DNA from 3 places in the Shewanella sp. AC91-MNA-CIBAN-0169 genome. Region 1 is predicted to be linked to each of the others. Evidence: predicted binding sites of a transcription regulator. Region 1 holds the regulator's gene; each other region holds the start of a gene.
What was found. Region 1 encodes sigma-54, which starts transcription at its own class of promoters, with help from an activator protein. Its sites were predicted from a motif close to GTTGGCACGNNNNTNGNNT; they were not measured.
Positions count from the first base shown of each region.

Region 2: flgA (flagellar basal body P-ring formation chaperone FlgA) is a predicted target of sigma-54. The motif match lies at 2,443-2,461, and genes of this name have one in related genera.
Region 3: AAEY98_RS12575 (TorF family putative porin) is a predicted target of sigma-54. The motif match lies at 5,603-5,621, and genes of this name have one in related genera.

Region 1 covers NZ_JBEOPM010000026.1:50,110-60,971, reverse strand. Annotated here, with positions in the region: gene rapZ (RNase adapter RapZ) at 1-232, opposite strand, end outside; gene ptsN (PTS IIA-like nitrogen regulatory protein PtsN) at 229-672, opposite strand; gene hpf (ribosome hibernation promoting factor) at 675-962, opposite strand; gene AAEY98_RS18445 (RNA polymerase factor sigma-54) at 988-2,472, opposite strand; gene lptB (LPS export ABC transporter ATP-binding protein) at 2,615-3,346, opposite strand; gene lptA (lipopolysaccharide transport periplasmic protein LptA) at 3,343-3,924, opposite strand; gene lptC (LPS export ABC transporter periplasmic protein LptC) at 3,911-4,471, opposite strand; gene kdsC (3-deoxy-manno-octulosonate-8-phosphatase KdsC) at 4,468-5,034, opposite strand; gene AAEY98_RS18420 (KpsF/GutQ family sugar-phosphate isomerase) at 5,037-6,014, opposite strand; gene AAEY98_RS18415 (calcium/sodium antiporter) at 6,059-7,021, opposite strand; gene AAEY98_RS18410 (ATP-binding cassette domain-containing protein) at 7,210-8,034, shown strand; gene mlaE (lipid asymmetry maintenance ABC transporter permease subunit MlaE) at 8,021-8,806, shown strand; gene mlaD (outer membrane lipid asymmetry maintenance protein MlaD) at 8,848-9,321, shown strand; gene AAEY98_RS18395 (MlaC/ttg2D family ABC transporter substrate-binding protein) at 9,332-9,997, shown strand; gene AAEY98_RS18390 (STAS domain-containing protein) at 9,994-10,293, shown strand; gene AAEY98_RS18385 (BolA family protein) at 10,321-10,572, shown strand; gene murA (UDP-N-acetylglucosamine 1-carboxyvinyltransferase) at 10,588-10,862, shown strand, end outside.
Region 2 covers NZ_JBEOPM010000002.1:138,336-149,197, reverse strand. Annotated here, with positions in the region: gene flgB (flagellar basal body rod protein FlgB) at 1-307, opposite strand, end outside; gene AAEY98_RS03095 (CheR family methyltransferase) at 444-1,277, opposite strand; gene AAEY98_RS03090 (chemotaxis protein CheV) at 1,350-2,270, opposite strand; gene flgA (flagellar basal body P-ring formation chaperone FlgA) at 2,640-3,347, shown strand; gene flgM (flagellar biosynthesis anti-sigma factor FlgM) at 3,422-3,751, shown strand; gene AAEY98_RS03075 (flagella synthesis protein FlgN) at 3,853-4,326, shown strand; gene AAEY98_RS03070 (chalcone isomerase family protein) at 4,487-5,047, opposite strand; gene AAEY98_RS03065 (DUF2947 domain-containing protein) at 5,128-5,607, opposite strand; gene AAEY98_RS03060 (acylneuraminate cytidylyltransferase family protein) at 5,882-6,571, opposite strand; gene AAEY98_RS03055 (nucleotidyltransferase family protein) at 6,571-7,623, opposite strand; gene AAEY98_RS03050 (acetyltransferase) at 7,630-8,253, opposite strand; gene neuB (N-acetylneuraminate synthase) at 8,264-9,340, opposite strand; gene AAEY98_RS03040 (PIG-L deacetylase family protein) at 9,337-10,008, opposite strand; gene neuC (UDP-N-acetylglucosamine 2-epimerase) at 10,033-10,862, opposite strand, start outside.
Region 3 covers NZ_JBEOPM010000013.1:65,736-76,597, reverse strand. Annotated here, with positions in the region: gene AAEY98_RS12600 (ABC transporter ATP-binding protein) at 1-508, opposite strand, end outside; gene AAEY98_RS12595 (HlyD family secretion protein) at 505-1,476, opposite strand; gene AAEY98_RS12590 (flavohemoglobin expression-modulating QEGLA motif protein) at 1,616-2,968, opposite strand; gene AAEY98_RS12585 (PDC sensor domain-containing protein) at 3,203-4,180, shown strand; gene AAEY98_RS12580 (PA3496 family putative envelope integrity protein) at 4,265-4,441, opposite strand; gene AAEY98_RS12575 (TorF family putative porin) at 4,834-5,520, opposite strand; gene hbs (non-specific DNA-binding protein Hbs) at 5,916-6,188, opposite strand; gene AAEY98_RS12565 (response regulator) at 6,344-7,141, opposite strand; gene AAEY98_RS12560 (hypothetical protein) at 7,264-7,662, opposite strand; gene AAEY98_RS12555 (DUF4240 domain-containing protein) at 7,729-8,238, shown strand; gene AAEY98_RS12550 (DUF3016 domain-containing protein) at 8,459-8,983, shown strand; gene AAEY98_RS12545 (GGDEF domain-containing protein) at 8,978-10,723, opposite strand.

The DNA.
Region 1 (10,862 bases):
TGTCATTTTGAAGTAGTGCCAATTGGTCTTGAAGCACTTTACCTTGTTCTGCAATGTTACGAACATCAACGCTAATCGCAACCAAATCATTACTGCCTTTAAGCTGGGCTAATAATGTGCCAATGAGTGGTAAAGGCAAATTATCAACACAATAATATCCTAGGTCTTCTAATACTCTCAGGGCAACGGATTTCCCTGAGCCTGAACGTCCCGATACTATAACTAGTTTCATGCAGTAATAACCTGATAAAGTTCTGTTGCGTCGTGAGTTTTACGAAGCTGTTTCAATATTTGCTTATCGCTTAACTTTTGGGCCATGCTCGATAACGTGCCTAAATGTTGTTGGCACTGGTCTGCAGGTACTAACAAAGCAAATAAAAGATCCACGGGTTGCTTATCGATTGCATCAAAGGCAATGGCTTCTTCACATTTAATAAATATCGCGATAGGGTGATCGATGGTCGTTAATCTACCATGAGGTATCGCAATGCCATTTCCTATACCTGTGCTACCCATTTTCTCTCTCGCTAACAGGCTTTCAAAAACCTCTTGCGAAGACAGGGTTGGGTACTGGGCAGCGACTAAATTGCTGATGAGTTCCAGTACTTTTTTCTTACTGCCCGGTGTGGCACAGGTAGTGCATTCCGGCTGCAGAATGGTACAAAGTTCCATCGTTAGTGTTTTGTATTCTTCTCTTTGTGTTTAATTACCTGACGGTCGAGTTTATCGATCAGGGCGTCTATTGCAGCATACATATCAGTACTTTCTGACATTGCAAAAATTTCTGCGCCATTAATGTTGATTTTGGCTTCTGCTTTTTGTTGTAATTTTTCTACATTGAGCACAACGTGTACATTATGGATCTGATCGAAGTGTCGTTCAAGCTTTGAAAATTTACTGTGGATGTATTCACGTAAAGATTCTGTTATTTCGACATGACGTCCAGTCAGACTTATTTGCATAAAAAATCCTCCATTGCCTAGTAGGTTATAAACTCTTACGTTGGTTTGAGGGCGGGATCATCATTGCTTCACGGTATTTTGCTATCGTACGACGAGCAACGTTTATGCCCTGTTCTGCCAGAAGCTGAGCCATTTTACTGTCACTCAGTGGTTTTTTCTGGTTTTCTGCGGCAACCAGCTTTTTGATAAAAGCACGAATGGCCGTTGATGAGCATTCCCCGCCATCGTCAGTACTGACATGGCTAGAGAAGAAGTATTTTAGTTCAAATAAGCCTCGAGGGGTGTGCATATATTTTTGTGTGGTGACTCGTGAAATGGTCGATTCATGCATTTCTACAGCTTCAGCGATATCATTGAGCACCATAGGCTTCATGGCTTCTTCGCCATATTCAAAAAAGCCTTGCTGAAATTGCACAATGCAATTTGCCACTTTAAGTAAAGTATCATTACGGCTTTCAATACTTTTAATAAACCATTTAGCCTCTTGCAGATGGCCTCGAATAAATTGACTATCCGACGGGTTTTTACTGCCTCTAGCCATGGCTGCATATTGCTGATTAACACCAATTTTAGGCATGTTGTCTGGGTTTAACTCTACTACCCAACGGCCATTTTTCTTTAATACTGTGACATCGGGAATCACGTATTCATCATCCATGGGGGTAATTAATAAGCCCGGACGAGGATTGAGTGTCTGGATTAGAGTGATTGCGTCACGTAACTCATTTTCTTTTAGTTTTGTTTTACGCATCAATAATCTGAAATCACGGCCAGCAATTAACTCTAAATAGCCTTTAATTAACAAACGGGCATTATCGATATGGGGTGTGTCGTTAGAGTATTGCGCTAATTGAATAAATAGGCATTCGCTTAAATCACGTGCTGCAACACCCACAGGATCAAAGTGTTGAACGCGTTTTAATACCGCCTCAACCTCATCTAGTTCCACATTTTCATCACCCATGGCTTCGAGAATATCTTCGGTACTTTGGGTTAAATAACCGCGTTCATCAATGGCATCAATAATGGCGGTGGCAATGGCGAGATCGGTGTCTGAAAATGGAGTGAGATTTTTTTGCCATTCTAAGTGTTCGTACAGACCTTCGGTGGTTTCACCTTGAAAGGGCATGTCGTCATCGCGCATGCTTGCACTGCCTGAACCTGACATAGGTGAGGCTGTGTATACTTCATCCCATGTGGTATCCATGGCTAAATCATCCATGGTTTCTTTGGTCATGGATTCTGCTATGTCGACGGTGGAAGTGTCTTTTTCGACATTAACAATACTGTTGTCACTAAAGTCTGTATCCGCTTGGTCGCGGTTTTCTTTTAAGGAGTCTTTTGCTTCAGAAAACTCATCTTCTATTTCAAGCAATGGATTTGAATCTAATGCTTGTTGGATTTCCTGCTGTAGCTCCAATGACGATAATTGCAGTAAGCGAATGGCTTGCTGCAATTGTGGGGTCATGGTTAAGTGTTGACCCATTTTAAGTTGGAGTGACGCTTTCATTTACCGCTTATCCCTAGATGATTTTCCATAAAAATGACAATCTCGAACTGTAATAGATTGCCATAAACATCAATGACATTTAACGTTGTTTAGGTATCGTTCAATGAAATGAGTTAGCTAGACTAAAAGGCCAGTAAAGTAACTATAGCTTGAATTGTTCACCTAAGTACACAGCTCGAACTTGTTGATTACTTAATATCTCATCTGGTGTGCCTTCGGCAATTAAATTACCCTGGCTAACGATATAGGCTCGCTCACAAACGTCTAGCGTTTCACGTACGTTATGGTCGGTAATTAATACCCCTAAACCGCGGTTTTTAAGTTGTTGGATGATTTTTTTAATGTCGATGACCGAAATAGGATCAACACCAGCAAAGGGCTCATCAAGCAAAATAAATTTTGGATTAGCAGCTAAAGCGCGCGCAATTTCAACACGACGACGTTCACCACCCGATAACGACATGCCTTGGCTGTCGCGTATGTGAGTAATGTGGAACTCTTCGAGTAAGTGCTCAAGTTGCTCAATACGTTGGTCTGTGCTGAGCTCTTTGCGAGTTTGCAGTACGGCCATTATGTTGTCGTAAACGGTGAGCTTGCGGAAAATACTGGCTTCTTGTGGTAAGTAACCTATACCTTTGCGGGCGCGCAAATGCATTGGATCGGCAGTAAGGTCGTCATCGTCAATCAATATTCGGCCTTTATCGCTTTTTACTAAGCCGACAACCATATAAAAGGTGGTGGTTTTACCTGCACCATTGGGGCCTAAAAGACCGACAATTTGGCCGGTTTTAACCGTTAAGCTCACATCTTTAACAACTTGACGAGCTTTATAGCTTTTAGCTAGATTTTCAGCGGTTAAGGTAATTTGGGTCATGGTTTGATCTGCTTGTTAACAGGAATTTCAGGGAGTTTTTGCTTTGGCGCTGACTCGTCTTGGAAATTCTCTGGTTGAATGATGGTGATTACCCGATCTTGTCCTGTACCAGTACTTTCGGCAATCAGCTCTTGAGCACTGATGTTGTACTTGATTTTATTACCGGTAACCTGGCTACCAGATTGATCCAATTTGGCGTTGCCAGTCAATGTGAGTGTAGTAGTGGCAAGGTCATAGCTAATTTCGTTAGCACTTGCGGTACCAATTTTACCGTCATCTAATTCTTGTGAAAATGTAGCTGGGGTGCCAGTAGCAATTAATCTCTTGCTGGTGGTGTTTTCAGGGGTAAACGCCCGTAACTGATCTGCATTGATATTAATCGTGCCTTGGACAATCGTTACCGGACCATTAAAAACAATTTGATTATTCTTAATGTCGGCAGACTGACTGACTGAAGCGATTTTCAATTCTTGTTTCAGATCCCCTTGTTTCGCTATGGCAGGCAAACTCAATATACAAAGTATGCTACTTAATAACATAACATTGGCGCGAGTGTGGAGACGATTAATGTGGCTCATATGTTCCTTCTACCTGGCTTAGTAGCGATAATTTTTGCGAATTCAAGTCAGCATGTAGGCCTAAACCTTGAATAATAAACCCTTTACCTTTGATGTACACCATCTCTTGCGAGGATCCTATCATAGTGGTTAAATCCACCGAAATAGCTTGGGTACTCAGTGACTGCAGGGGTTCTTCTATATCAATGGCATCAATAATAACATTATTTTCTAATGTGACTTTGCTGGTATTTTTATTCAATTGCCCACGGTCTGCACTTAATTGCCATTGTGCTTTACCGTTTTCAGGGTAAATGAGGTAAATCGGTTTGGTAAAGTGAGTGATGTCACTTGAGGCGTAATGCTCCATGTGTTCGGCGCTGACTCGACTTTCGACGAAACCTAGTTGATTGAATTCTGTAGTGCGTAGGTTATCTGCAACAAAATCTGGGCGCTCAATACCGCGTATTTGTACCGCGTCCATTTCACTGCGTTTTACTTGTGCTTGCCAGTACAATATAAAAGCAAGCCCAAAAAAAGCAATAATACCTAGCGTGACTCTACTCATATACTCATACCATGAGCACTGGCAAATTTATCTTGGCTTAATAGTAATAAATCGGTGAGTTCACGCAGTGCGCCGTGGCCACCATTGAGGGTGGTTGTCATATGGCACTGTTGTTTGACAAACGGATGACCATCACCGACACAAACGGCTAGTCCTACGGCTTTCATTACAGGTAGGTCTACCATGTCATCGCCAATGTAAGCCACTTCATCAGCAGTCACATTATAGAGCGACAATAATTGCTCAAAAGGCTCAAATTTATTATCAATACCTTGATAAATATGTGTTACACCTAATGCCGTCATGCGGTTTTCAACAATCTTGGATTTACGTCCTGTTATCACGGCAACATGGATACCACTGGTAAGCAAAGAACGCACACCATAACCGTCACGAGTATGGAACGCTTTGAGTTCTTCACCTGCATTACTGAGGTAAATACGTCCATCTGAAAATACTCCATCGACATCACAGATTAACAGTTTGATTTTTTGAGCTCGTTGCCAAATATCATTGCTGACAGGGCCGTAAAATCCTTGGTGAAACGAGGTTGATTCTGACATGATTAAATGACTCCAGCTTTAACCATATCGAGCATGTTTAATGCTCCGATCGGTTGATGTTTTTCATTAACGACAATCAGTCCGTTGATGCTCTTTTCATCCATGATTTGCAGTGCTTGTGCGGCTAAAATCCCCGCAGGGCAGGTAACACAATTTTCGGTCATAACCTGGGCAATAGGAGTGATTCGAAGATTCACGTCTGCATCGATAACCCGGCGTAAATCACCATCGGTAAAAATGCCCACAAGTTTATTGGCATGGTCGACTACTGCCGTCATGCCAAGGCCCTTTTTAGATATTTCATAAAGTGCCTCAGTAATACAAATATCATCATTGACGATCGGTAAATCATCGTCTTTATGCATGACATCGTCGACTTTTAGAAGTAATTTTCTTCCAAGAGAGCCACCAGGGTGTGATAAGGCAAAGTCATCACGAGTAAAACCTTTTGCTTGTAATAAAGCAATGGCTAATGCATCGCCCATAGCAAGTGTTGCAGTGGTGCTGGAAGTGGGTGCTAATCCTAATGGACATGCTTCTTCTTGCACTTGAATGCATAAATGGATTTTGGATAAACGCGCCATATTGGAGTCTGGTTTACCGGTCACCGCAATCACTGGTACACCCATACGCTGGATAACAGGCATTAATGTCAGTATTTCGCTTGATTCACCAGAGTTGGAAATGGCGAGTACAATGTCATTTTTGGCTAATGCGCCCAAATCACCATGACTGGCTTCACCAGGGTGAACAAAAAATGCCGGTGTGCCGGTGCTGGCAAAGGTCGCGGATATTTTGTTACCAATATGACCGGATTTGCCCATCCCCATGACAATTACTTTACCTTTACACTGCATGATCAATTGACATGCTTGGTCAAACTCAACCGAGTCTACATATTGATATAAATTATCTAAGGCAGCTTTTTCTATATCAATGACTTTACGACCCCATTGACGAAATTGAGTGTGATTTACCATGCGACTCTCTCTGTTAGCTTAATACTTTACTTTCATGCTCCAATCTAATGCGACTGAAAGACAACAATTTGGTACGCAATAAAGGTGATTAATAATAGTGCGCCATGCCAGCGAGTAAGTTGTTGCTTAGCGCCACTGGATAATACTAAAACGGCTAATGCTGCACTGGTGCCTAATACCATATAGAAGTCTCTTCCACTGGCTGAAGCATCTATTTCACCAGGGGAGATCAATCCTGGTAGTGCCAGTACCGCAAGAATGTTAAACAAGTTAGACCCAACAATGTTACCAATGACAAGGTCGTGTTCTTTTTTTAATACACCAGCAATACAGGCCGCTAATTCTGGTAGGCTGGTTCCTACTGCGATAATGGTTAAGCCAATCACAAGATCTGACAACCCATAAAACTTTGCAATACCTACAGCGCCATCGACCATCCAACTTGCTGATAGCGGGAGCAATATAATACCGACGACCAGCCAAATGATAGCATGAAAGGTTGGCACATTTTTAGGGATCTCAGATTCAAGTTTATCATCTAAGCTGTCTGGGGTTTTGTCATGAGTAGCTTGCCAAATGAAATATCCCATCAACAACAAAAGTAATGCAATAAGCATGATACCTTCTGTTTGTGTCAACACATTATCATGCAAGGTGTAACCGGCAAATACCGTAGCAGCAAGCATGATAGGTATTTCGCGTTTTAAGGTCTTCGAATCTAAGCTAATGGCACCTAGTAAGGCTGTTAATCCTAAAATTAAGGTAATGTTAGCAATGTTTGAGCCCAATACGTTACCAATGGCGGTATCACGCATGCCATCCATTGATGCGGTGGCCGCAACAAACATTTCAGGTGCAGAGCTACCCATAGCAACAATGGTGAGTCCAATTAACATCGGAGGTAAGCCTAAGTTGCGGGCAAATGCCGCCGCCCCATAGACAAATCTATCCGCACTCCAAACTAAAACAGCAAGGCCAACAACTAACATTAGGATATTAACTAGCATGTGATTCCGATAGTAGTATTTAATTAACGACTATTTTCGCTGGATTTTTATCAAATTGAAAGCATTGCACAGTAATTGCTCTGGTAATGAAGAGTGTTGATATGGATATAGTTGTCGCTTAATCGACAATTACAGTACAATTTACTCTTCAACTTAAAGCAAGGAAGGCTGTTATCTCCTCAACGCCAATGTCTGATATGAGCAAATCAATTAATAAACCTTTGGTCGAAGTTAACCATTTAGCGTTTAGCCATGGTTCACACGTGATTTATGAAGATATTTCTTTATCGATTCCCAAAGGTAAAGTAACCGCTATCATGGGGCCCAGCGGTATCGGTAAAACCACCCTATTAAAATTGATTGGCGGACAGTTAACCCCCAACAGTGGGCAAGTTTTATTCGATGGCCATGATATACATAAGCTTAAACGCAAAGATCTGTTTGAATTGCGTAAGCGCATGAGTATGCTATTTCAAAGTGGTGCAATGTTTACCGACCTTAATGTTTTCGATAATGTCGCGTTTGCATTAAGAGAGCATTCTGGATTACCTGAAGAGATTATCCGCTCCATTGTATTGATGAAGCTGCAAGCTGTCGGACTTCGCGGTGCCGCGTATATGATGCCTAATGAGTTATCTGGTGGTATGCAGCGTCGAGCCGCATTGGCGCGAGCGATTGCACTTGAACCTGAGATGGTGCTGTACGATGAGCCCTTTGCCGGACAAGATCCTATTTCAATGGGCATGCTAGTAAAACTTATTCGTGAGTTGTCGGATTCATTAAAACTCACTTCAGTAGTGGTTTCTCATGATGTAGATGAAGTATTAGGTATTGCAGATTATGTCTATGTGATAGCCGATAAAAAAGTCATTGCACATGGAACACCAGAGCAATTACGTCAATCTGACAATCCACAACTGGTCCAGTTTATCAAAGGCGCGCCAGATGGCCCTGTGCCATTCCATTATCCTGCAGAGGATTATCAAGAGGAGCTACTTCGTGGGCGTAATTGATTATATTGCCGACACCGGCAAATATGCACTGAGATTGGTGCAGGGTTATGGTCGAGCGGGCATCATGTTATGGCGCGCGATTGCGCATTTTCCTAACATCAAAAAAGGTACCCCATTACTGATTAAGCAAGTTTATGTGCTTGGTGTTCGTTCAATGGTCATCATTTTAGTGTCCGGTTTGTTTATTGGCATGGTATTGGCTCTGCAGGGATATAATATTTTAGTTGGGTTTGGCACTGAAGAAAGCTTAGGCCCAATGGTAGCGTTAAGCTTATTACGCGAACTTGGGCCTGTCGTTGCTGCATTATTATTTGCCGGACGAGCAGGTTCAGCGTTAACCGCCGAAATAGGCTTAATGAAATCGACAGAGCAATTGTCGAGTTTAGAGATGATGGCGATAGACCCATTAAGGCAAATCATCGCACCGCGTTTTTGGGCGGGTGTCATTAGCATGCCATTACTGGCGTTAATGTTTAGTCTAGTGGGTATTTTAGGTGGGCACTTAGTCGGTGTTGAATGGAAGGGCATTGATAGTGGTGCGTTTTGGTCTATTCTTCAAGCATCGGTTGAGTGGCGACAAGATATTGTTAACTGTTTGATAAAAAGTGCTATTTTTGGTGTGGTGGTGACATGGATAGCCTTGTACCGAGGTTATGAAGTTCAACCCAATCCAGAAGGCATCAGTCGTGCGACAACCTCAACGGTTGTGCAGGCAAGCTTAGCTGTTTTAGCGCTGGACTTTTTGCTTACGGCAATCATGTTTGGAAATTAAGATTTTTTCATTGTTTAGATTAATTTAAGTGGTTTAATAGTATGTTGACACGGAAAATAGAGTTATTAGTAGGTGTATTTTTATTGTCAGGTTTGTTGGCATTTTGCGTATTAGTATTCAACGTTGCTAATGTGAAAGTAAAATCCAATGCCCAGACTTATACCTTGGTGGCTGAGTTTAATAATATCGGTGGCCTAAAAGTACGTTCGCCGGTAAAAGTTGGCGGAGTCGTTGTCGGACGCGTGACTGATGTTACCCTTGATAGCCATAAATTAGTGCCTGTTGTGACGTTAACAATGGATAAGCGCTTTGATAAATTCCCCGAAACCAGCAGTTTGGCCATTTTGACTTCAGGGTTACTTGGGGAGCAGTTCATTGGTCTAACACCTGGATTTATGGACGATGATATTTCGATGCTTGCCGATGGCGATAAAGTACATGACACGCGTGGTGCATTGATTTTAGAAGATTTAATTGGTCAGCTGTTATACAGCATGTCATCTAAAGATAAATAGGATCCCTATTATGAAAACGTTTTTTAGTCGTGTTATAGCTTTATGCCTAGTGGGTAGCGCTGTTATCAGCCAAGGTGCTACGGCTGCTAATGATGAGGTGAATACTAGTGATCCTTATGAGATGATCAAACAAGTAGCCAATATGACCTTTGATCGGTTTAAATCAGATAAAGAATTAATTAATGCCGATTTAAGTCATTTAAAAGTGATTGTACGTGAAGAGCTTATGCCTTACGTCGATTATAAATACGCTGCATATAAAGTCATGGGGCAGTATTTAAGTGATACCACCGTAGATCAACGTAACCGTTTTGTTGAGGCTTTCGAAGGCTATTTGGTCGCAACTTATGCTCAAGCATTAACAGAATATACCGATCAAAAAGTGGCCTTTGATCCGCCGAGTGATTTTAGCGACGAAAAAATAGTTGAAGTGAACGTGCAGATTATCGAAAAAGGTCGTCCACCGATTAAAATTCAATTTAAAGCGCGTCGTCTGAAAGACAACACTTGGAAAGCATTTGATTTAGTGGCGGAAGGGGTGAGTTTACTCGCCTCTAAACAGTCTGAAATTTCAAACTTAATCCGTCAGCAAGGTATTGAAGCGGTGATTACAATGTTGAATGATAAAACCCAACAGAATATTGATCGCCAACCAGCAAAAGAAGCAGCTGCGTGATTACCTTTAATCAACAAGAGCAACGTTGCATTGTCAGCGGTCGGTTAACACAAGATGATGTAAAACAATTGTGGCCTAAACGCCATGAATTGTTTACTGCATCTACTCAAGTGGTAGACTTATCAGCATTGGAATACGTCGACAGTGCAGGTGTTGCATTGTTATTAGCGTTTATCAAACTACATGCTTCAAGTAGCCAAGAAACAAGTGTGTCACGTCAATTGGTTAATCCAAGTGATCAGCTCAAGAAAATGATTGAGCTTTATGATTTAGACGCTTTTTTCAGCCAAATATAGTCTCAAATAGTAAAGGTAATTGATTTCATGGAATGCAAGGTTATTGAACAGATTTTAACAGAGGCGTTGTCGCTAACAGAAGCACATGTGACCTCTGATGGCAGCCATTACAAAGTGGTCGCCGTGGGTGAATGCTTCGAAGGCATGAGCCGTGTAAAACAGCAGCAGGCGATTTATACTCCTTTAGCTGAGCAAATTGCCAGTGGTGAATTGCACGCGTTAACGATTAAAACTTTTACGCCTACCCAGTGGAAGCGTGAAAAACTTTTCAATATGTAACAACTGAGACTCACAGTGGATAAATTAACTATTAAAGCCAGCAACCCTTTAGCTGGCGAAGTCGTGATCTCTGGTGCAAAAAACGCAGCATTGCCAATTTTAATGGCTGGCGTATTAGCTGAAACAGATTTTATTGTCTCAAATGTGCCTAACTTACGTGACGTGATCACCAGCTGTGAACTACTACGCTGTTTAGGTGCAGAGGTTGAAGACTTAGGCGGTAGCCGCATTCGTATTTCAACCACCAATTTAAATGAATACTGCGCCCCTTATGATTTAGTCAAAACAAT
Region 2 (10,862 bases), on a different contig from region 1:
CTGCTTGCTCTTTCTGCGTATCGACAGTATTACCATCGCCAGTATCAGCTTGATTTGGCATACGATATTGAACATGCTGTTGACTTAACGCCGTTAAATCAAAATGTTTCTCTGTGGTTTGGCTCATACTCAAGCCTGTCTGATGCGAGCTTGCCGCTTGCATAGCAGAAGCAAAATTGACATCTTGAGCTTTATAATGAGGAGTATTGGCATTGGCGATATTACTTGAAATCACTTCTGCTCTTTGAGCTCGAATGCCCAAAGAGTATTGGTGAACACCTAATGCATTATCGAAATTAATCGCCATAAAATTGCCTCCATCAGCTAACTGGTAGAAATAAAGCAAAGGTTATGCCAACAATTTAATTTATGAGGGAATAAAAGATAAAAACAAACATGCCGACGAATGCCGGCATGATAAATAGATTAAGCTATTATATTATCTAGGTTTTCTTTTGATAATAAATTCCAGGATTACAGCGAACCATATTAAATTCTTCGGTTAATCCCGCAAGAGATTCTGACGCACCCAAAAATAAAATACCTTTAGGATTAAGTGCGGCAGCAAATTGCCGCAAAATTTTAGCCTTTGCCTCAGGAGCAAAGTAAATCAACACATTGCGGCAAAAAATAATATCGTATTTACCTAATAGGCTATAACTTTCAAGTAGATTATGGGCTCTAAAGTTAACTAATCGCTTCACATTATCTTTAACTTTCATGTTACCCGAAGGTAAAGCATCAAAAAACTGACGTTTACGTTCTTCAGACAAACCACGAGCAAGTGCTAAACCATCATATTCAGCATTTTTACAACGATCTAGCATAGAAGGTGATAAATCTGTTGCCTGAATTGTCGCGCCTCCTGGTAAAGCACCAGGTTTACGTTGTTGATATTCCAACACCGTCATGGCCAACGAATAAGGTTCTTGACCTGAAGAGCACGCAGCCGACCAAATTTTTAATGGTCTGCCAAGCTTACTGTATTCAGGCAATAGAGTATTGTGCAGTAATTCAAATGGATAACGGTCTCGAAACCATAACGTTTCATTGGTGGTCATCGCATCTATCACTTCAGCGCGCAGTTGTCGTTCTATCGGTTTCATCGACTTTTTAACTACCTCAGACAAAGAAGGCAAATTATGCTTCCCCATCAAAGGCGCTAAACGACTGCGGACTAAATATTGTTTGTTCTCACCTAACACAATACCGCTATGCTGTTCTAAAAACAGCCTAAATTGATTGTACTCTGCTTCAGCAAGTGATTTATCTGTCACATTATCTTCCTAATAGGTAAGCCTATGAACTCAACCTCCAATATTTTGCAATATTTTGCAATAATAAAAGGTTTATAAACTTAAATGTTTGTTAACCGCTGCGGCTAACTCATCGGGGTTAAACTTAGCAATAAAGTCGTTAGCCCCTACTTTTTGTACCATCGCTTGGTTAAATACACCACTTAATGATGTGTGCAATACTACTTTGATATTCTTTAATTTTGGATCATTACGAATTTCAGCCGTTAAGGTATAACCATCCATTTCAGGCATTTCAATATCAGAAATGATTAACGGAATTTCAACTGAAACATCATCCATTTCTGCGGCAATACTTTTCAGTTTTTCCAGCGCCTCTCTACCATCTTTAGCGGTATCGATTTGCAGATTTAATGACTCTAACGAACGAATAATTTGTTTACGTGCTACAGCAGAATCATCAATAACCATAATATGATAATGCTGTTCTCTATCAATAGTTAATGCTTCATTGAGCTCTTTACTGATAGAAGTCTTAACCGGTGAAATTTCATCAAGAATTTTTTCAACGTCTAGAATCTCAACCAACTCACCTTCAATCTCTGTCACAGCAGTTAAATAAGAAGAGCGGCCAGAACCTTGCGGTGGAGGCATAATGGCTTCCCAATTCATGTTGATAATACGTTCAACTGAACTGACTAAAAAGCCTTGAATACTTCGGTTATATTCAGAAATGATAATAAAGCAATTTTCTGTTGATGTCAGTGGGCGTCCACCCGTTGCGGCACTTAAATCGATAACGGAAATGGTTGAGCCACGAATATGAGCAACACCTTTAACAAAACGGTTTAATTTAGGCAACGTAGTCAGTGGTGGGCATTGCAAAACCTCTTTCACTTTAAACACGTTAATGCCAAACCGTTGACGGCCGCTAAGCCTAAACAATAGCAGCTCGAGTCTGTTTTGCCCGACAAGTTGGGTACGTTTATTTACTGAATCTAAAATGCTCGACATAACAAGGCCTTGTAGTTAACTGTCACCCAAAAGGATAAAAATTGTTCTTTGAAATTATAGTAAACCTTGGTTTAGCATAATACGGTTAGTACATATTTTACTGATGGTCACTCAATTTGAGTGTAAACCATCACCAATGTAACAAATACATCTCAATTTAATGAATCAAAAAGTGGGCATGCAACTTGCTTTAATTTTGTATAAATTAGCTCGCACTGTGAACTGACACTTTTTTGACGAAGGGATAATGTTATTCTTATGTCCCCTAGCCCATTTATTTTAGCTTATTGTGTATGCAGAGATTACTCGCATATTTTTCGTTTTTCAAAGTATAGGTGCATTCTGGCAAAACAAGCTAGTATCTTCATTATGAAAGTATTTTTTTTATGTTTTTTGTGTTCAATAACATTTTCTTTGCCTGCATTTGCTAGCGAAGAAATTATCACACCTTCACTATCGACCATTTATGCGTTAGCTAAAGAGGCGGTAGCCAAAAAAATTGATGCTGACTCAAAAGCTAAAGTGCAAATAACCCCACAAAACCTTGAGGGCAGAATCAGTCCACCAGCCTGTTACCCACCGATTAATGTCGAACTTGCCAGTGAAAGGGCTATTAGTCGAAATAACATGGTAAAACTCAGTTGTAATAGCCCAGACTATGACTATCCATGGCAAATGTATCTCTCTGTTCGAGTCGAAATCCAATACCCTGTTGTGGTGGCTAACCAACTATTGTCCCCTGACCAAATTATTGGCGAACATCATTTACAAGTCATGTATGTTGACCAATATAGCTTAAAAGGTCAGTTTTTTTCCGACACCACGACATTAATCGGCTCGCGGGTGAAACGTCGGGTAGCGAAAGACTCTCCAGTATTAAGTAATAACCTGTGCTTTGTTTGCAAAGGTGACACTGTTTCTATTTATGCTAAAACCACTAATGTAGAAATAAAAACCCTTGGAGAAGCATTGCGTGATGGCAATATCGATGAGGTTATCAGAGTAAAAAACAGTAACACTAGCAAACAATTCGATGCGGTTGTAATTGGCGTTGGCGAAGTTGAAGTAAGAATGTAAAATAGCGTTAAAGTTTTTTCCTGGGGTGCCGATAGCCTGATTGGAAAACCTGATTCATTACGCTGGAGCCTCCCATGGCAATTGATATTAAGCATAACACTGCTACCAATACACAAATGCGCACTGCACGTGACACGCAGTCTGCTACGCAATCTACAACTACTGCAGCCCCTAAATCAGCTGCACCGGTTAAAACAGATTCCGTTAGCATTACCTCTCAAGCTCAACAGCTTCAGAGCGCGCAAACAAAAATGGCATCGTTACCAGAAGTAGACCAAAAAAAGGTCGCTGAAATTAAGCAAGCAATCTCTGAGGGACGATATAAAGTCGATCCAGAAAAGCTTGCAGCGAATATTGCCAGCTTTGAAGCAGAGCTAGGCGGTTTATCGTTTGACAGAGAGTAACCGTTAAACGTTACTCTTTAACTTGTTTTAACGACACACAGATAATAGGTGCAAACTTGCACCATAGAGAAGTGTTAGTTAAAAAAACCTAAGAGTAATTTATGACAGAGTTAAACCAGCCATTACACAAGCAAGCAAGCGAAGATCAACACAAAGAGCTACACCAACTGCTTGATAGTCAAAATCAGACATTAATGCAGCTGAAATCGCTTATTGTTGAAGAGAAAGCGGCATTATCCAAACAAGATGCTGACAAACTGCTGGCGCTTTCCAAAGATAAAACCCAGTGCTTATTCAATATGAAAGCCACTGACGAAAAACTGGCAAGCCACCCACAGCACAATCTGCTCACCACCGATACTGAACTGGTACAACAAGTCTCACGAGCTAAAGCTATTCTCGCCGAGTGCAAAGACATCAACAGCCAGAATGCCAGCTTGATTGAGCTCAATATCGCCAGCCTCAATCGATTTGCCCAGGCATTACAAGCCAGCCGCAATGCCTCAAGCTTGACCTACAATGACAAAGGTAAAACCTCCACCATTTCAACGCTGGGCAATGACTTTTCAGCCTAATAAAACTTAGCGACAGCCTAGAGCGCTACGCTGCTAGGACGCTTCGCGGCTAGAGGCTATAAAATCTTAGCAGCGCAGCTGTCCCTAGAAGCACAGCGACCCTAGCAGGACGTAGTCCGCCCTAGAACCTAGTAGTCTGCCCTAGAACCTAGCAGGTGATTTATTGAGCTAGCATTGCCTGGCGTAAACTTTGTTGTACCGGAGTTTCACCTAACCAAATCTTAAGTAAAGCCTGACGAAATGCCTCTCCAGCAATATCTCCCTGAGCATTACCATTTTTGATACTGCTCACACCCTTGCCTTTTTGGGTGACAAAAGTAAATTGATCACCGTCGACAATTTCATCTGCAAACAATTGGGTAAAATGTTCAATATCTTTGGCAATTGAGTGTGTGTCATTGTCGGTAGCAGCTTCAAAACCGTCAGTAATGGCATCACGCATTTTGTTTGAAGTGATCATCCCAGAAGTAATCGTTAGCTGGATCACCGCTATCGGCTGAGTAAGCACATCTTCTAGAGTGTGCACTTTTGTCGGCAGATATAAACTGCCCACATATAAATCCATAAAAAACTTACTGCGTACACCAGCGCCATTCAATATCAATGGTTGCTCTGCTACTGTAAATTGCTCTGCTACATCAACATCTGCAATCATGCTAGCTTGCGCCAACAACGGCATCATTAACGATAAGCTCAATCCAATTGAAGCTAATAATTTCATATAAACTCTCTAAAAAACTGCAATATCAACGACTACACCATCAGCCGTTTAACCAACAACCGCAACTCAAGTCGGGTAATTTAACCGCGAACGCCTAATTTATATTGGCCATTCTGTAGAAACATCAATGCTTGCTTGTGCTTTGGCGAGATTAAAATTGGACCATCATCAAAAAATAAAAAGCACTTCCAATTACGCACAAACACATCCCAGCGAGTTTCAACTATTTGGTATTTTTCATAGCAAAAGTACACCACCGCATCATCAGGCCATTGAATATGCGCAATAATCGCATCAGGTAATGTATTGTCATTAGAATCCCATGCAGATTGCCAGTGATCAGTTGCCGTCCAAGCATCTTGCTTTGCTGGCCAATCACCTTTTTCAAACAATTCCGCACGACTGCTCTTATTGCTTATCCACTTATCCCACACTTCCATGGCACTTTTTTCGGTCAATGGCTTAATAAAGGCCTTATCATCATCTGATACAGGCAAATCTTTATGGGTAAAAATCCACTTACGCTTATAAAGATCAAACGGAATATATGAATGTGACAAACAACTGCTCCTAGCAACTTAATATGATTTATAATTATAGCGTTAAAGGTAGGCACACTGCGATAGCAAGAGAGAAAAATGAGAACGATTTAATGATGAATTTGTTGAATTAATTGATGAAATTCAGGTGCATAAGCATTAATAACATTTTAAGCAACTATTTCTAAACTGTTTAAAATTGAGTATGTTGTTGCAATTATCATTTTTACTTTTATGATACTAAAATTAACTAAGTCTTATAGATTAATAGCAATTTCAATGGCAATATTTAATGCTATATTTTTGTTAAGAAAAACTCAGCCATATCTAAATCCATTTGATTATCTATATCAACAGAAAATAAATTATCCATTTTATAAGCGTAGCTTTTTTGTGTGAAATTAACATGCCTCACTTTCATTAACTCCTGAATATTATAGATATATATTGAACCATTTAAACGATAAAAGTCCCCCAAGTCTTGTGATCTTTTCAACCCTTCAGGTTTAATAAAACCATCTAGAGTACCGCTTTTCGGTAAATGATTTGACCAAATAGGTGGGTGTTCACAAGGGGTAACAGATACAACAGAAAATGCTTCGCTCTCTACAAACAAACTTAAAGACTCTTCAATATGCTTCATCAACCTCAAAGGTGATGTCGGCTGCAAAACAATTAAAATGTCATAGTTTGTCCCATATTTTTCAATGGTATATAACAAAACGCTGAGTGTAGTCGCGTTATCCGTTGAAAGTTTACTTGGGCGAAGTTCTGGGATATTAACGCCACAGCTCGCTACGGAAGCGATCTCATGGTCATCAGTACTAAGAATCACTTCATCGATTGCATTACAAGATAAAGCCAATTCTAAAGTCCAATTGATCAAAGGTTTACCATTTAAGGGAAGAATGTTTTTTCTGGGTAAACGCTTACTCCCTCCCCTTGCAGGTACTAATGCCAACACTTTTTTACCTGCTATCATCATTACATTCCTAAAACACTAACATCAGTTTGAGCACGGTTAAAATCATCTAATCGGCCTATATCCAACCAATACTCATGTAGAGGGAACATTAGCACTTTACCTCCGACTTTAATTTTATCCTCTAATAACGTTGGCATATCAACAACTTGATTTACACTTACTTGCTTAATAATCTCGGGAGAGACTACATAAATCCCAGCATTAACAAAAAAACGTTGTATTGGTTTTTCTTCCATACTGACCACAACATTGCCGTTACCATTGATCACACCATAAGGAATTTGGTATTCATAATCTCTCACACACATAGTGGCCTGGGCATTATTTTCATTATGAAACTCCAATAAACGCTGAACATCTACTTGTGTTAACACATCCCCGTTCATCATAATAAGCGGCAGTTGTGGGATATCATCAGGCAATAAACCGAGTGCTCCCCCAGTGCCCAACGGTTCATCTTCATGAATGTAGGAAATATTGACATTTAATCGGCTACCATCACCAAAATACTCTGTAATTTGCTCAGGCATAAAGTGAGTTGAAATATAAAAATTGACAAAGCCCGCCTTAGCAAAGTTAATAATCGTCATCTCTAAAAGAGGTTTGTTACCTACTTTCAGCATTGGCTTAGGGCAATTATCAGTCAGAGGACGCAAACGAGTTCCAAACCCTCCGGCCATAATCAGTACAGGATTATCATAGTAAGGTTGATTTAAAGCCTGCTTTAACGTTTGGAGTCCTACAACACTTCCATTTTGAATCAATGGAATAGCAAGAATACTATTTTGCTCCATTAAACGAATTAATTGATGTTTTGGGATATCAAAAACAGCCGTAATCGGATTCTTGTTCATAACAAGAACCACAGATTGATCAAGCGTAAGATTATTTAATAAAGCACGTCTAATATCGCCATCGGTAACCACGCCTTGTAATCGGTCATTCTCATCGACAACCAAAGCAACTTGCAGAGCATGAAGGTTAATGATTTCTAAAGCATCACGAATGGACTGCTTCGGTGCTAAAGCAACATCTTTCCAATGCTTTTTCATAACGTTTCATTCCTTTTTTCTTATTAATGCCTGATGCCCGTATACAACTGATTTTTCTTCAACATTTGTCACAACTGTAGCGCCAGCACCAACAACAACATTTTTACCAATATCAACACCCTGTATAACACAGGCATGCACGCCTATATGAACATCATCTTGCGTAGTTACATTGCCGCAAAGTGTCGCGCGAGGTGCAATATGATTATTCGCACCAACATTACAGTCGTGCTCAATAATAGCGCCAGTATTAATGATACTGTTTTCGCCAATATACGCACCCGTTTGGATAATGGCTCCAGACATGACTTGCACACCCTGTGCCAAATATACCGATGAAGATACAATCGCGTGTGGTGATATAACCGTTGCAAAACTAAAACCTAATTTAGTAAAAAACGCTGTCACTTTTACTCGGTTATTTTGTTTAGGTAAACTACCCAGCCCATTCACCAAAAGCACATCATCGGGATTAAATTGACTTATATCGTCATCATCACTTAAGTACTGTATTGATTCAAATATCTGATTATTATTATTTTTATCAGGTGAAATATATGCAATAACATTACAGCCGTTAAGCTGGAGTAAATCCATTAATACGCTTGCATGGCCACCAGAACCAATCATGATTAATGGCTTATTCATCGATTAAATCCCCTGGCTGATAGCATTTTGATGAAACTTGGCCAGAAGTAAGCTGCCAAAACATATCCGGAGACATACCACTTCCGGGCCTTTTTATTGTCAAATTGTTGACATTAAAAGGCTCACCTTTTTTTATATCTGTTTGTGCCACAATACTTTTTCGGGCAATAGTTATATTTTTAGCCTCAGAAATAGTGGGCTTTTTTACACCGTTACCTAAGGCTTTTTCAACTTGCCTGATCGATTCTACCATCATTTTTAATTGCAAAGGTTCGATAGAGGCACGATGATCTGGACCAGGTAAGGAGCAATCTAGCGTAAAATGTTTTTCAATAATCACCGCTTCTTTAGCCACTGCAGCAATTGGAATGGCAATTCCTTGGCTGTGATCAGAATAGCCCACTGATAAGCCAAAACTTTGTTTAAGTGTATCCATGGCATTTAAATTAATTTCATCAAACGGTGCAGGATATTCTGTGGTGCAATGTAAAATGGTCACTTTTTCGGATAGTACTTGCTGACCAACATCAGATAGAAATGCGAGTTCAAAGTTAGCTAATGAAGGTTGACTATCAAGTGGCGCAATATAACCAAAAGCAATCACTGCTAAGGTGTTTCTGACTTCTTCTAAGGTCGCCATTCCCGTTGATAAAATAATATCTAATCCAGTTCTAGCATGCGCTAACACAAACGGGCTATTGGTTAATTCACCAGAAGGAATTTTCAGCCGTTTCACTTTAATTTCATCAACTAAAAAATTTAAACTTTCAAAATCAAATGCTGTTGATAAAAATTCAATATTTTTTGAAGCACAATATTCGAGTAATTGATGGTGCGCGCCATAACTAAGCTCTAGACGCGTCAACATCGATAACTGCGACTCATCATTGCCTGTTGTTTCAATTTGATATTGAGCTTTACTGGCACTTGCCGTTACTAAATTTGTCGCTTTAAACGTTTGAAACTTTACAATATCGGCACCCGCGTTAACGGCCACGTCGACTAACTGAAATGCCATTTCGAGCGAACCATTATGGTTAACCCCGGCTTCTGCAATCACTAGAGTCATAGTATTTCCTTGATGAGTACAAATGCTTCAGCAGCTTCAACATTCGCTTGAACACCACGAACATACGCTAAAGACTCTAGAGCCTTACGTGAACGAGGAAAGGGGAATGGTGCGATTTCAGATGGATACATTTCAAGAATAGTTAATTTTTTCTCAAGCTGTAAACTCACATCAATAAAGACATTGGGTTTAAAGCCTCCATCTTCAGGTTTTAAACCAAAATCTGTTTCAGATAAAGTCTCATAAGCCAGCACTTTTTTGACAAACGGGTAACGAAATGACTTGGTGGCCGACATTACCGCATCAAATACAATTTTATGATCAGTGTGTGCATCATTTCGATAAACAGTGAAGACCTGCTCAGGCTTAATCTTTGAAATAACATCACTAATAGGCCCGATGATATTGCGCATAGGTAAAGTCTCTAACTTACCAGATGGTAGCATTAACTCATGAACAGATGAAAATCCATAAGCTAACGTTACTGCCGCAATTTCTTTTTTTCTCGTAGCAATTTGAGTTGTTGTAAAACCGGAAGATTTACTCATCCCAGTCACCAAAAGCCAATGAACCTCATAACCAGCTTGAACAAACTTAAGTATGGATCCACCACAACCTAAAGTTTCATCATCGGCATGTGGAGCAACTATTAGTATATTTTTTGTCATCTTAAAGTCCGTTAAAAATGAGGATTATATCAATTTACTTTTAACCGCCCACTTAGGATTGTCCAAATCAATTTGACTTAAGTATGTCTCAATAATTTCTGCAGCATTACCAGTTCCATATGGATTATCTAATTGAGCAACAAAATGACGATACGTAGGTTCAAAAACAGCTTGTTCAATTGCCTCAACAATCTCTTCCACCTTGTAGCTAACAAACTTTACATTTCCTGCATTGAGTCTGCCTCGTTGGCGATGCCCTACATTCACCACAGGTAGTTTATACATTGGCGCCTCTAAAATGCCCATACTAGAATTGCCCACTAATGCCTTAGCTTTACGTAATAAATTAATAAAAATATGACGAGGCAAAGTTGATTTTAGTAGAATATAGTCTGACTCAAATTCCTTATATGCTTTGACAATGTCTAAGGAACCAGGGTCACTATTTGGAGTAATACAAATAGCTTTCATATTTTTAGCTCGGCAAACGCTATCAATTGCAGTTAGCGTTGCTTTCATTTGCTCATATGCACTTTCATGCTCAGAAGATAAAGGGTGCTTCAATACAACAATAAAATTATCTAATTCTGTACCTATAAATTTAGATACTTGGCCAATATCTAATTCTGGTTCATGCTTTATATTATCCAGACCGGGAGTACCACTAAACGTAACACGCCAATCATCCTCACCCATTTTAAGCAAATTATCAGAATAAGGTTTAGCTGTCGTAAAATGGATATGTGCTAGTTTGCTAACAGCCATTCTTATAGGGTCGTCAGCATTTCCCCAAACCGGGTCGCCACCACCAATATGAGCGACTAAGACTTCCATATAATTACCAACTACTGCAG
Region 3 (10,862 bases), on a different contig from region 1:
AGGTGGGTTCATCTAAAAACAGTAACTTAGGTTGATTTAAACAGGCGCAGGCAAGGGCCAATCGTTGTCTTTGTCCACCGCTGAGGGTGCCAGCCAGTTGATATTGATACTGGCTTAGCTTGTAAGTGCTTTGCAGTTGATCAATGCGTTTTTTGCAGGTGCTACTGTCGATACCATAGATTCGTCCAATAAATTGCAGGTTCTCTGTAACCGTTAAGTCATCGTAGAGGGAAAACTTTTGGGTCATATAACCAATGTTATGGCGTAATGCTTCAGCCTGCTCCGGGATGGCTAACCCCATGACATTGATGGTGCCTTCGGTGGGAGTGAGTAAACCAGTTAACATTCTAATGGTGGTTGATTTACCACAGCCATTTGGGCCTAAAAAACCATAAATGTTGCCTTTCGGCACCAATAAATCTAATTGCTCGACCGCAGCAAAGTCGCCAAATTTTTTGGTGAGGCCATGAGCTTGAATTACCCATTGTGGGTCTACGGATGGTGTCATTTTTGTGTCGGCAATATAACTTGGGCTGGTATGCCCGTAGGTAGCTCGCTGGCCGAACTGTCTAAACTCACTTCGGCTAGAAAAGCTAATCGTGACCGATCTGATTGATTCAGCGCGTAGTAGGGGGTAAATGCTGGTTCAGTACTTATCCAACGCAGTGTGCCGTTAAATGTGCCGTCGATACCATCTACACTGACCGACAACGTTTGGCCAATGTGAAGTTTGGCAGCATAGGGTTCAGGTATATACACTCTGGCGTAGGGCGCTGCATCAGCTTGAATAACTGCAACGATTGCACTCAGTTGGACGCGTTCGCCTACATTGTAAGGTAAGTTATCTAGCTTACCGCTGCGAGTTGCACGAATGCTTAAGTCGCTGTAAACCTGCTGCTCGTAACGTAGGTTGGCATTGGCAGCATCGAGTGCCGCTTGGGCTTGAAAAATATCTTCTTGGCGAACACCTTTGATTAATATGGTTAGCCGGTCGTTGGCGGCGTCATATTCTGCATTGGCTTGATCGCGAAGCGCTAAAGCACGATCGCGTTCTGCTTCACTGACTAGATTTTTTAATAATAAACTCGCGCTGCGTTGATAAGACTTTTGTGCTTCTATTTTGGCGGCGTTAGCACTTTTTAATGCCGAATTGGCACTGGCGATATCCTCAGGGCGCTCGCCATTGGTGAGTTTTAGTAAGTAGGCTTGGGCTTTGACCACTTCGGCTTGCATTACCGCTAAGCGCGCGGCTTGTTTTTGGGTATCAAATTGGACTAATAAATCACCGGCGTTGACTTGCATGCCTTTTTTAATGGGTTGTGCAGTAATGATTTCTGCGGCGGTTGAACGAAGAATGACTCGATCGCGCTCTAAGGTACCTAATGCTTGTGAAGGGGTGGCTGGGGTGCAGCCACTTATTAATATCAAGCTGGAGAATAACGTTGAAAATAACGCTGAAAATAGAATGTGTTTCATAGTAAGTCTCAACCATCGTGGTCATTACACTATAGCAAACTTGTCGTGTAACAATGCATTAGCTTATTTGATGATTGCACTTGTAAAGCCAGCTAAGTGTGACCTATGCCACACTTAGCGAGTTTCCTTTGTTTACTCTTTATTCGAAGTTGTTATCAAATTCTGAATCTTCAAATAAGTCGACAGCAGAAGTCGGGACAACATTTTTGAATTGGCGTGCAAAATGACGTTGCACCCCTTTTAAGTCGATATTGCCGATACCAGACGCAAAACCAAACCAAGCATACAGACCGCTAATGTCTTCAAACATTGGGGGTAAATATTTAGGGTGAGCAATAATGCCTTCTTGGTAAGCTTGATACAGAACAGGAATGTCTTCGATGGCTAATTTACCCAAAAACAGCATTGGGATTAGTTCTGGTAAACCTGTGCTGATGGCGCTACGAATAAAGTTAATGTTTTCAACATAACCGCGTACGTAGGAGATATCTTTAGTGAAAAAGCTGCCACCACCAACCATGCCACCACGAAACACCCGTTGAGTAACACGATAACTGTCTTTTGAACTCAGGTTGAGATTTCTAAAGTATCGATAGACTTCAATAAAGTCGGCACCTTGTTCTGCCATGTCGACAGCAGATACTCGATCGCTAATTCGACGAGCACGGCCTGGATTTGAGCTTAATGTCAGCATTTCCATCAACACTGCTAAGCCTTCCTGCGACGCTGTCACTCGTGGTGAACCAACACTGAGCCAAGTTGCATGTGGTTGCGCCCGACCATTAAGTGTGGTGCCCACATGCACCCAGCCTTCGTGCACTTCATATACATTGAGATCCGATTCGCTGAACATGGCGCGGGTATTGAGCTTAACGGTATCGCCACCTACTGCCGCATCAGAGACAATACCATCGCTCAATTTAACGTGAATTTCATCGTTATGAAAATACTTCACTAAGCGTTCGCTAAGAATAGTTACCGCTTCTGGGGCGGTCACAATTTTAGGATGACGGCTACTCATGTGACGCGCTGCTGGCAGCGAAAATATATGGCTTAAGCGATCGCCCAGTTGGCGTACCGTATGACGATCGCCATGTAATTTGTCGCTCGCACTGCCGTATAGCTCTTGGCTGAGTTTACCAAACATTGGCTTGCCGCGGTTATGCAGCATGTCTATTACTATTCGATATTGGTCAATGTTAGCCAGTAAAATTTTACCTAGCTTATCGCGTTTGCCTAAACCTCGCTCAACGGCATTTTTTAACCCTTGAAGGTCGGTCTGGGTCTGATCTGCGTTAAATGATAAAGGAATCGATTGATAGAAATCATTACTGACGTTGGGTAATTCTTTGCTTTGTTTGGCTAAAAAGTCATCTTCAACTTGTCTTGGCCATTTTATCGAATCCAAAATTTTAATCGGTGCTTGGATGCGAATTAATTCATCAGAAAAACGACGAATATCTTGTTGATAACGCAATAAAGAGTCAGACATTGTCTTTTCCTAATCTTGAGAATGTTGTAAGCAGTATTAGCACTTATATTAGCAGATGTTGATCGCAAAACGGCAATGAAAAAATACCTCAAATGTAGCACTGTTTTGGTGCGACAAATCAGTTTATATCGCAACCCCCTCTAGTCATATTATTTAAGTCTATAAAAATTATAGGTTATTTATTTGGCATTAAAACTGCTTTAGCTAAAGTAGTCTTGATTAAAAGGAAAACCTATGGCAGCGATGAGCTATTTAAGTGTGATTGAGCGTTACCATGAATATGAACACTTGGTACACGAATTATTAGAATCGATTTTGATCGGTGTGGGAGACATTAATCTATTCGAACAGCCTATTTCAGCTAAAATTTTTGAAGACATGGCGATTAGTTATCCCTTTGTGGAACTCATTTATTTACTTGATCAGCAAGGGATGCAGATTTGCCCTAATATCAGTGTCATTAATCAGCAAGTTAAGCTAATGGCTTGCGGTCATCATGCTGACCGAAGTCAGCGACCTTATTTTACTCAATTGACTGCCATCGACACCGTTCATATCACTCGACCTTATTTATCTAACTCCGGTGGTGGGCTGTGTTTGTCGGCATCACAAATGATTAAATCGGCCTCTGGGCAAGTGGTTATTGTGGTTATTGATGTCAACCTAACACGATTAATCGAGTTTATGATGGGCGACAGTGCTCGGCGTAAAATGTCACCGTTTTTTAAAAGCATTTATGCTGCAATTGTACTGTGTCTGTTTGTGTTGGTGAGTGTACTTATGTGGACCGTGATCCGCGATATTTATACCTTATTTAGCCAAATATCTGCGACCCATGATCCGCTACAGCCCTTTGGTATTATCATTTTTCTTACATTGGCTTTAGCTATTTTTGATTTGGGTAAAACCATTTTGGAAGAAGAAGTGCTTATGCATAAAGATATCTTCCGCCACAGTTCGACCCGAAGAACGATTACGCGGTTTATTTCGACCATTTTGATCGCGATTTCAATTGAAGCTTTGCTGACCATGTTTAAAGCGTCGCTGGGAGAAAAGCAATATATTGAACCAGCCATTCTGATGATGTTGGCGGTCGTTGGGCTATTGGTTGGGTTAGGGATATATGTGTACTTAGGGGCCAAAGCTGAGCTGCTACTCACACAAACACAAGCAGGTAAGCACACTAGGCGCGTACAAACTAAGAGTGAATAGGCGATTAATTAGCGCTTAATAGTGTTTAAGTTCGCTCGCTTAAAATAGACAGGGATAAACGACATTAGCGTTTATCCCTATTTTTTAGAAAAAGTCGTCGTCACCAATCGCTTTACGTAATTGAGCTTGTTCGAGGAAATCTTCTAACCTGCGTTTTACTTGGCGTTTATGTTGTAATGTTTCGGCGGATTTAACGTTTCTAGGCGTTGTCATCGCGTCCATTTCTGTGTCATCAGGCACTCTTTCACTAAGATTAGCCATAACAAAACCCTCATGTTGAATAAAAGCGTGGTATTAATTCAATGAGCATTTTCTAACTAAAAAAACCTAAATAGGGAAGTAAAATATTTTTCCTCAGTTGGACAGCTATTTTTACCTTTCTCTTTGAGCTTAGCAGTAAATGTTTTTCTTGCTAGTAAAACAAACTAGCTTGTGCGAAGAGTATGCTTGTGATCAACTATTCTGGATGTGCTGATGTGCTGATGTGCTGATGTGCTGATGTGCTGATGTGCTGATGTGCTGATGTGCTGATGTGCTGATGTGCTGATCGTAGATAATGCTCCGCTTTCAATACAGATAAAAAAACGCCACCTTTAACTCGGTGGCGTCGATATGAACAATACTGCAAAGCGCATATGCGATAGGTTGACTCGTTATAGGCTAAAGCCATATGAGTAGCCTAAAACGACTTTAGCATCATTGTCCGGTAAGTCCGTGTCAGAGGCCATAAATGAGACAGTTCCTAGGTCTGTTTCAGCGCTTAATGTGACATTGTAGTCTGCATAGGTGTCGCCGAATAAATCTTCAACGACATCGCCTTGTGAGTAACCGTAGTGGAACGCAATGCTGAGCTTTTCTGTTAACGGGAAACTGGCATTGGCTTGGATATAGTTCCAATCTGTTTCGTCACTTGCACCTGACACATCAGAATCAGCGTTGATCACTTGAGAATAACCCACATCTAACCATTTCCATCCAAGTACTAAGGCTACTTCACCAAAATCAATACTGCCACCAGCATCTGGGTAAGCATAATAAAGATAGCTAATGTCGTAAGTTAGGTCTTCAGTAAAGTTACCGCCATAACCACCATAAAGATCTAATTCGTAGCTGGTTTCATCACCGAAATCGACATTCGATACCCAAGTTCCAGCATAAAATCCAGAGTCATGAGCATAGTCAATGCCGCCTTGAACGGCTGCTTCATTATTGGTTTGCGTGGTGCCACGCCATAAGTAGTTCGATGTTGCGCCAATATTGCCAGTGACTTCAGCAAGGGCAGAGCCGCTTAGTAATAAGCCTGTTGATAATGCAATAGCTTGATATAGTGATTTTTTCATCTTCATCCCTTAAAGTTTTATTATCACTGAGGCATTTATGTGTCATTAAATGAGCTCAATGTTGGTTTGTCTGAAGATCAATTAGCGAATCGCATGCCAATAATTTTTTATTATTTAAATTAGTGGGTTATATAATACTGGATCATTTTGTTGCATCTTTGTTGCCGCTAAATGATGCACTAATGCACTTTTATTGTGCAACGAGACTTTGGGCTTAGGTATTTGCTTATATTGAGTCGATTAGCGTTTTGCTGTACGAAAGAAGGGATTCTGAAGTGATCTATATTGTTCATGTAACTCAGGCATCTGGATAACAGATTAAGCAGAGCTGAAAAATAACCAATAAAAAACCTCCACAGAGGAGGTTTCTATCAAAAAAAGACTGAGCGTAATAATTAATTAACGCTATCTTTTAGTGTTTTACCAGCTTTAAACTTAGGCACAGTAGCTGCAGCGATTTGAATTTCTTTGCCAGTTTGTGGGTTACGGCCTGTACGAGCAGCACGTTGAGTGGTTTCAAAAGAACCAAAACCAACAATAGAAATTTTATCACCATTTTTCATGGCTTCAGTTACCGCTTCTTCGAAAGATTTTAGTGCGCGGCCAGCTTCAGCTTTAGTTAGTTCCGCATTCTCAGCGATTTTTGCAATTAATTCACTTTTGTTCATATTGATATTCTCTGCTTTCCATAGAAGTGTTTTTTAAAACATGAATAACATGCCACAAGCCATGCTGGTTTAAAAGCACTTTATCCCATAAATTCAGTATCTGTAATGGTTTTAGAGCAAAATCAGTACAAATAATGTCTTTTTTGGCTCTGTGGTTATTCTTCTAGCAGTTGGTAAAGAATTTTCTTTACTAACTGTGGTTCGAAAGGCTTATCACATAAGGCGTTAACTCCAGCACTAAATACATTACTTAGGTGGGTGTCATTGGCTTCTGACGATACCATTAGAATGGGGATATGTGATTGTTGACTGTGATTACGGATATATTGCGTTAATGCAAGACCATCCACCGAAGGCATGTTGTAGTCTGTTATCACTAAGTCATACATGTTTTCTTTCATTAGGTTGATAGCCTGCTCACCGTCAACCGCTTCAGTAATCAGTTGCATCCCTAAGTTACCAATAGTGCGTTTAATCACATTACGCGCCATTCGGCTATCATCAACGACTAATACCCTGATGTTATGCACGTCAAAGTGGCTTAAATCCAACTCGTCGTGGCTGAGTAAATCAATGGTCGAATTAAGTGCCGTCGCTAAGTGCTCAGCATTAAATGGTTTAGGCAAAATGGCGACAACACCTGATTGCCTAAAGATTTCGAGCTGTTCACGGCGACACTCACTGGACACCAGCATAAATTGAATATCATTTAACGCTGGAGTGCTTTTGATGTATTGCAGTAGCTCTGTGGCTTCACCATCGACAAAATGCAGTGCACTGGCGATTAAGTCGGGTTTATGGCGTTGAATAATCGTTTTGGCTTCCGCAATCGTTGCGGCAGTTTGAATGCTGCTCACCCCTTCTTGCTGAAGACGCGTAATGATAATTTTACGTTGAGTCTCTGACGGCTCAAGTAATAGGATGGATAATTCACTTGGGGATAAACTAGTCATAATTCACGTTCCACAGATATATTTATTATTATTTTGTTGTTTTAATGTTGCGCGTATGAGCGAATTGTACACTAAAAATGCCCTAAGGATGGCAGTCAAACCAGAGTAATAGTGTCTTATGCTTACTTTTTAACGAGATAGTCTCTCGTCACGTAAGACAATCCAACCCACCATTGAAATACCACCACGCTCAACAGTAACAACCACAGTGGGATCAGTGGTATGTCATAACCTTGAAACACAAGTTTTACGTCATCAGGGGTGATTTGATAGGCAATGATTGCTGTTGTGGTGATAGCTGTAAGTCCGAGAGTTTGTAAGCCTACGTAGCTAATCAACAGTACTTTTGTCCATGCAGCACGTCTGATTAAACCAATGAATACCGGTATCACTCCCAGTGTTAATAAATCATATGCTTGATATGTTGTTGCGCGCCAAATAGCAATAATAGTGAGTACAACATACAGTGAGATAAGAAGCATGACTCTAATTGGCATTCGGGGGGCTGTGTTTTGGTTCATATTGATCATCTAGCTGGAAAATTTGAGGTAGAATATCTCACAAAATAGAGCGATGGATACATTTTGATGACAGAAACACATTTTTGGGCGCTGGTAACACGAGATCAACCAGAGCAGTCTTCTGCTGATCTTGAATTGCGTTTACGCGAACAATTGCAACTCTTGGATGATGAAGCGCTAAAGACATTTGATAAAATGTTAGGCCAGCAATTACGCCGTAGTTATTTATGGTCAGTTTGGGGCGCTGCATACATCATTACTGGTTGCGATTCTGACTATGCCTTTGCTGAGTTTAGATGTTTTTTACTGTCGTTAGGTCAGCAATGGTATGACAAGGTTATTGCTAATCCTGACTGCTTGGGTGAGTTAGCACAATGGCCGTTAGTGGATGATTATGCTTACCCGTTTGTTGAAGACTACGATTTAATTGCAGGTAAAATTTACGAAGACCGTAATGGGGATGAGTTGCCGTTTATGCCATCAGGCCAGAATACACCAGTGGGTAAAAAATTCAGCACCAAGCCAAAAGTGATGCGTCAAACCTATCCTTTATTGAGCGCACGATTTCCTTTTTAGTGGGATGAAACTGTTAAGCGTTGGTTCAGCTTAACAGGTCTATAGTTATTACATATGATGCTGGCTAGATGGCTAACATTCAATTTAATGACGATTATCCGCATTGCAATATGGCCACACAGTTTAGACAAACGTTAAACATGTCGTGCTGGATTGATTGTTTAACTTACAGTATGAAGCGGTTGTGTTGTAAGCGTCTTAACCCCTTTGGAGGTCTATTATGAACGTAAAATATTTACTACTTGCTCCGGTATTGGTATGCCAAGTTGCCATGGCCGAAGATGCGCCAGAAGCGAACCCTGTTACCGAAGTGGGGCTGGTTAAAATTGAGTGGCAAAATCCAAAAGATTTTCGTGATATTAAAACCTCAAATGAACTTCAGTCGCGCTTTGAAAACCGTTTATTTGAAACCTTAACCAAAAACATCAATAAACAGGCTGAAAAAATCCTTAAGCCAGGGCAGACTTTGCAAATGCAAGTGACTAACTTTGATTTAGCTGGAGACATGCGACCAACATTTGGGGCTACGCCAGGTGATTTACGTATTGTAAAAGATTTATATCCACCCAGAGCGACGTTTAGCTACAGTGTAAATGAAGGTGACAAAGTCATTATTGCTGGAGATGAAAAAATTATCGACATGAGTTTTATGAACAATACGCGTAATTTCAATAACAGACCGTTTCAATATGAAACCAACTTATTTGATGATTGGTTACAAAAAACGGTAGCTCCCAAATTATAAGTTAAGCATTGTTGATTGTTTTTCATGCAGGTAAAATCCATTTGAAGCGATTTTTGCCTGCTTTTTGGCTTGGGCGCTTAACGTTGATATTTGATACTCTGTTGCTTGTTGGGTCACCAATGGTGGTAAAACCCCAATGGATAATGAAACCAAAGGGTATTGGAATTGCAGCCCCTGTCTGTCTTGGGCTTGCATTGATTGTGCTTGCCAGTGATCGCTATTATAAAAACTCATTTTCTGTTGCTCAAACCGTTCAATAATTGTTTGGCAGTTGGCTAGCGTGTCGTCTTGCATGCTTATCATAACAAAATCGTCCCCCCCAATATGGCCAACAAAACAATGTTCATTTTGATAAGGCTGCAACAAGTTTGCGACTAACTGAATGACTTCATCCCCACGCCAAAAACCATAAATATCGTTGTAGGGCTTAAAGTGACTTAAATCTAAATAGGCAAGATAGTAAGATTTTTTTTGTAGCCTTAAGCGTTTTAGCTCTTCTTGTATTGGCACGTTCCCCGGCAAATTGGTGAGAGGGTTTGCGTGTCGAGCCATTTTTATTCTATGTTCAGTAATACGTTGTAATAAATCTTTAGTATGGCCAATGCCAATCAACTGCTGATTACGCAAAATAATGAACTGTTGCGCTACCGTGTTGACTGAGTCAGAGGTGAGTAATTTGCTGACATGGGTAAGCGGTTCGTTGGCATCAATGTGTAATACCTTGGTGTCCATTGCCATTTTCGCAGGCCGGTTTTCGTGTAATGCACGGCCATAAGGTGTGCTGAATAGCTCGAGTAATGTGCTGCGATTGACGATACCTAATGGCTTGTTATTTTCGGTTACCACAATGGCTTGTAATGCTGGTTGTTCAGAAAAAGTTTGACTGATTTTTTTTAGTTGTGTGCTGGGAGATGCTTTTATGGCGTTAGTGCATAAACTTTCTGCCGTTTCACAATAACGGGAATTGGGTTGAGCCATGGGAGTGCTCAGTTCACTGCTAAATTGCTGGTTTGGATGGAGCGCTGGTCGTCCGAGAAAGTAGCCTTGGCAATAGGTTACCCCTAACTGTTTTAGGGTGGTGAGTTCCTCATTGGTTTCAATGCCTTCTGCGATCACTTTACAGGTTAAGTTTTGGCATAAATCGACAATAGAGCGGACAAACTCTTGTTTTACTGCGGTGGTGTCTATTTGATGAATAAAATGGCGGTCAATTTTGACATAGTCTGGTGCTAATTCAGACCACAAGCGTAACCCAGAATAACCGGCGCCTAAATCATCAATAGCGGTTAAAAAACCTTGATTGCGATAATGGTTTAAGCAGGATTTTAGCAAGTCGATATCGTCGGCAGGATATTGTTCGGACAATTCAATAACCACATCCGCCGGGTTGATCCCCAATTGTTTAATAAGCTGTAATGTCATGCCTTTTGGATGATTGGGATCGAGTAATGCTTTTGGTGAAATATTAATAAATAGCTTGCCATTAAGCTGGCGCGAGTGAAATGCATTAATTGAAATACTGCGACATAAGGTTTCAAGTTCGCTTAATAAGTTTTGTTTTTCGGCGGTAGTAAATAAGGCGAAAGGGGTGTGTAACGGGCTACTTTTAGGGCCACGACTGAGCGCTTCATAACCGTGCAATTGATTTGTTGAAACATTGAAAATCGGCTGAAATACAGCATCGATAGATTGCTGTTCGATGATGTTGTCAAGTTCACTTACGAGCTGTAAAGCCGTCATCTGTAGGTCTCATTCAATTAATTACCTAACGGCATCGCGTTCGGTATTGTTACCAATGAGAGACAAGTCTATTGCGAAAATATGACAAGATTATGTCATATGATGGAAAGCTCCTAATAAGAAAGTATTAGTGTCTGTT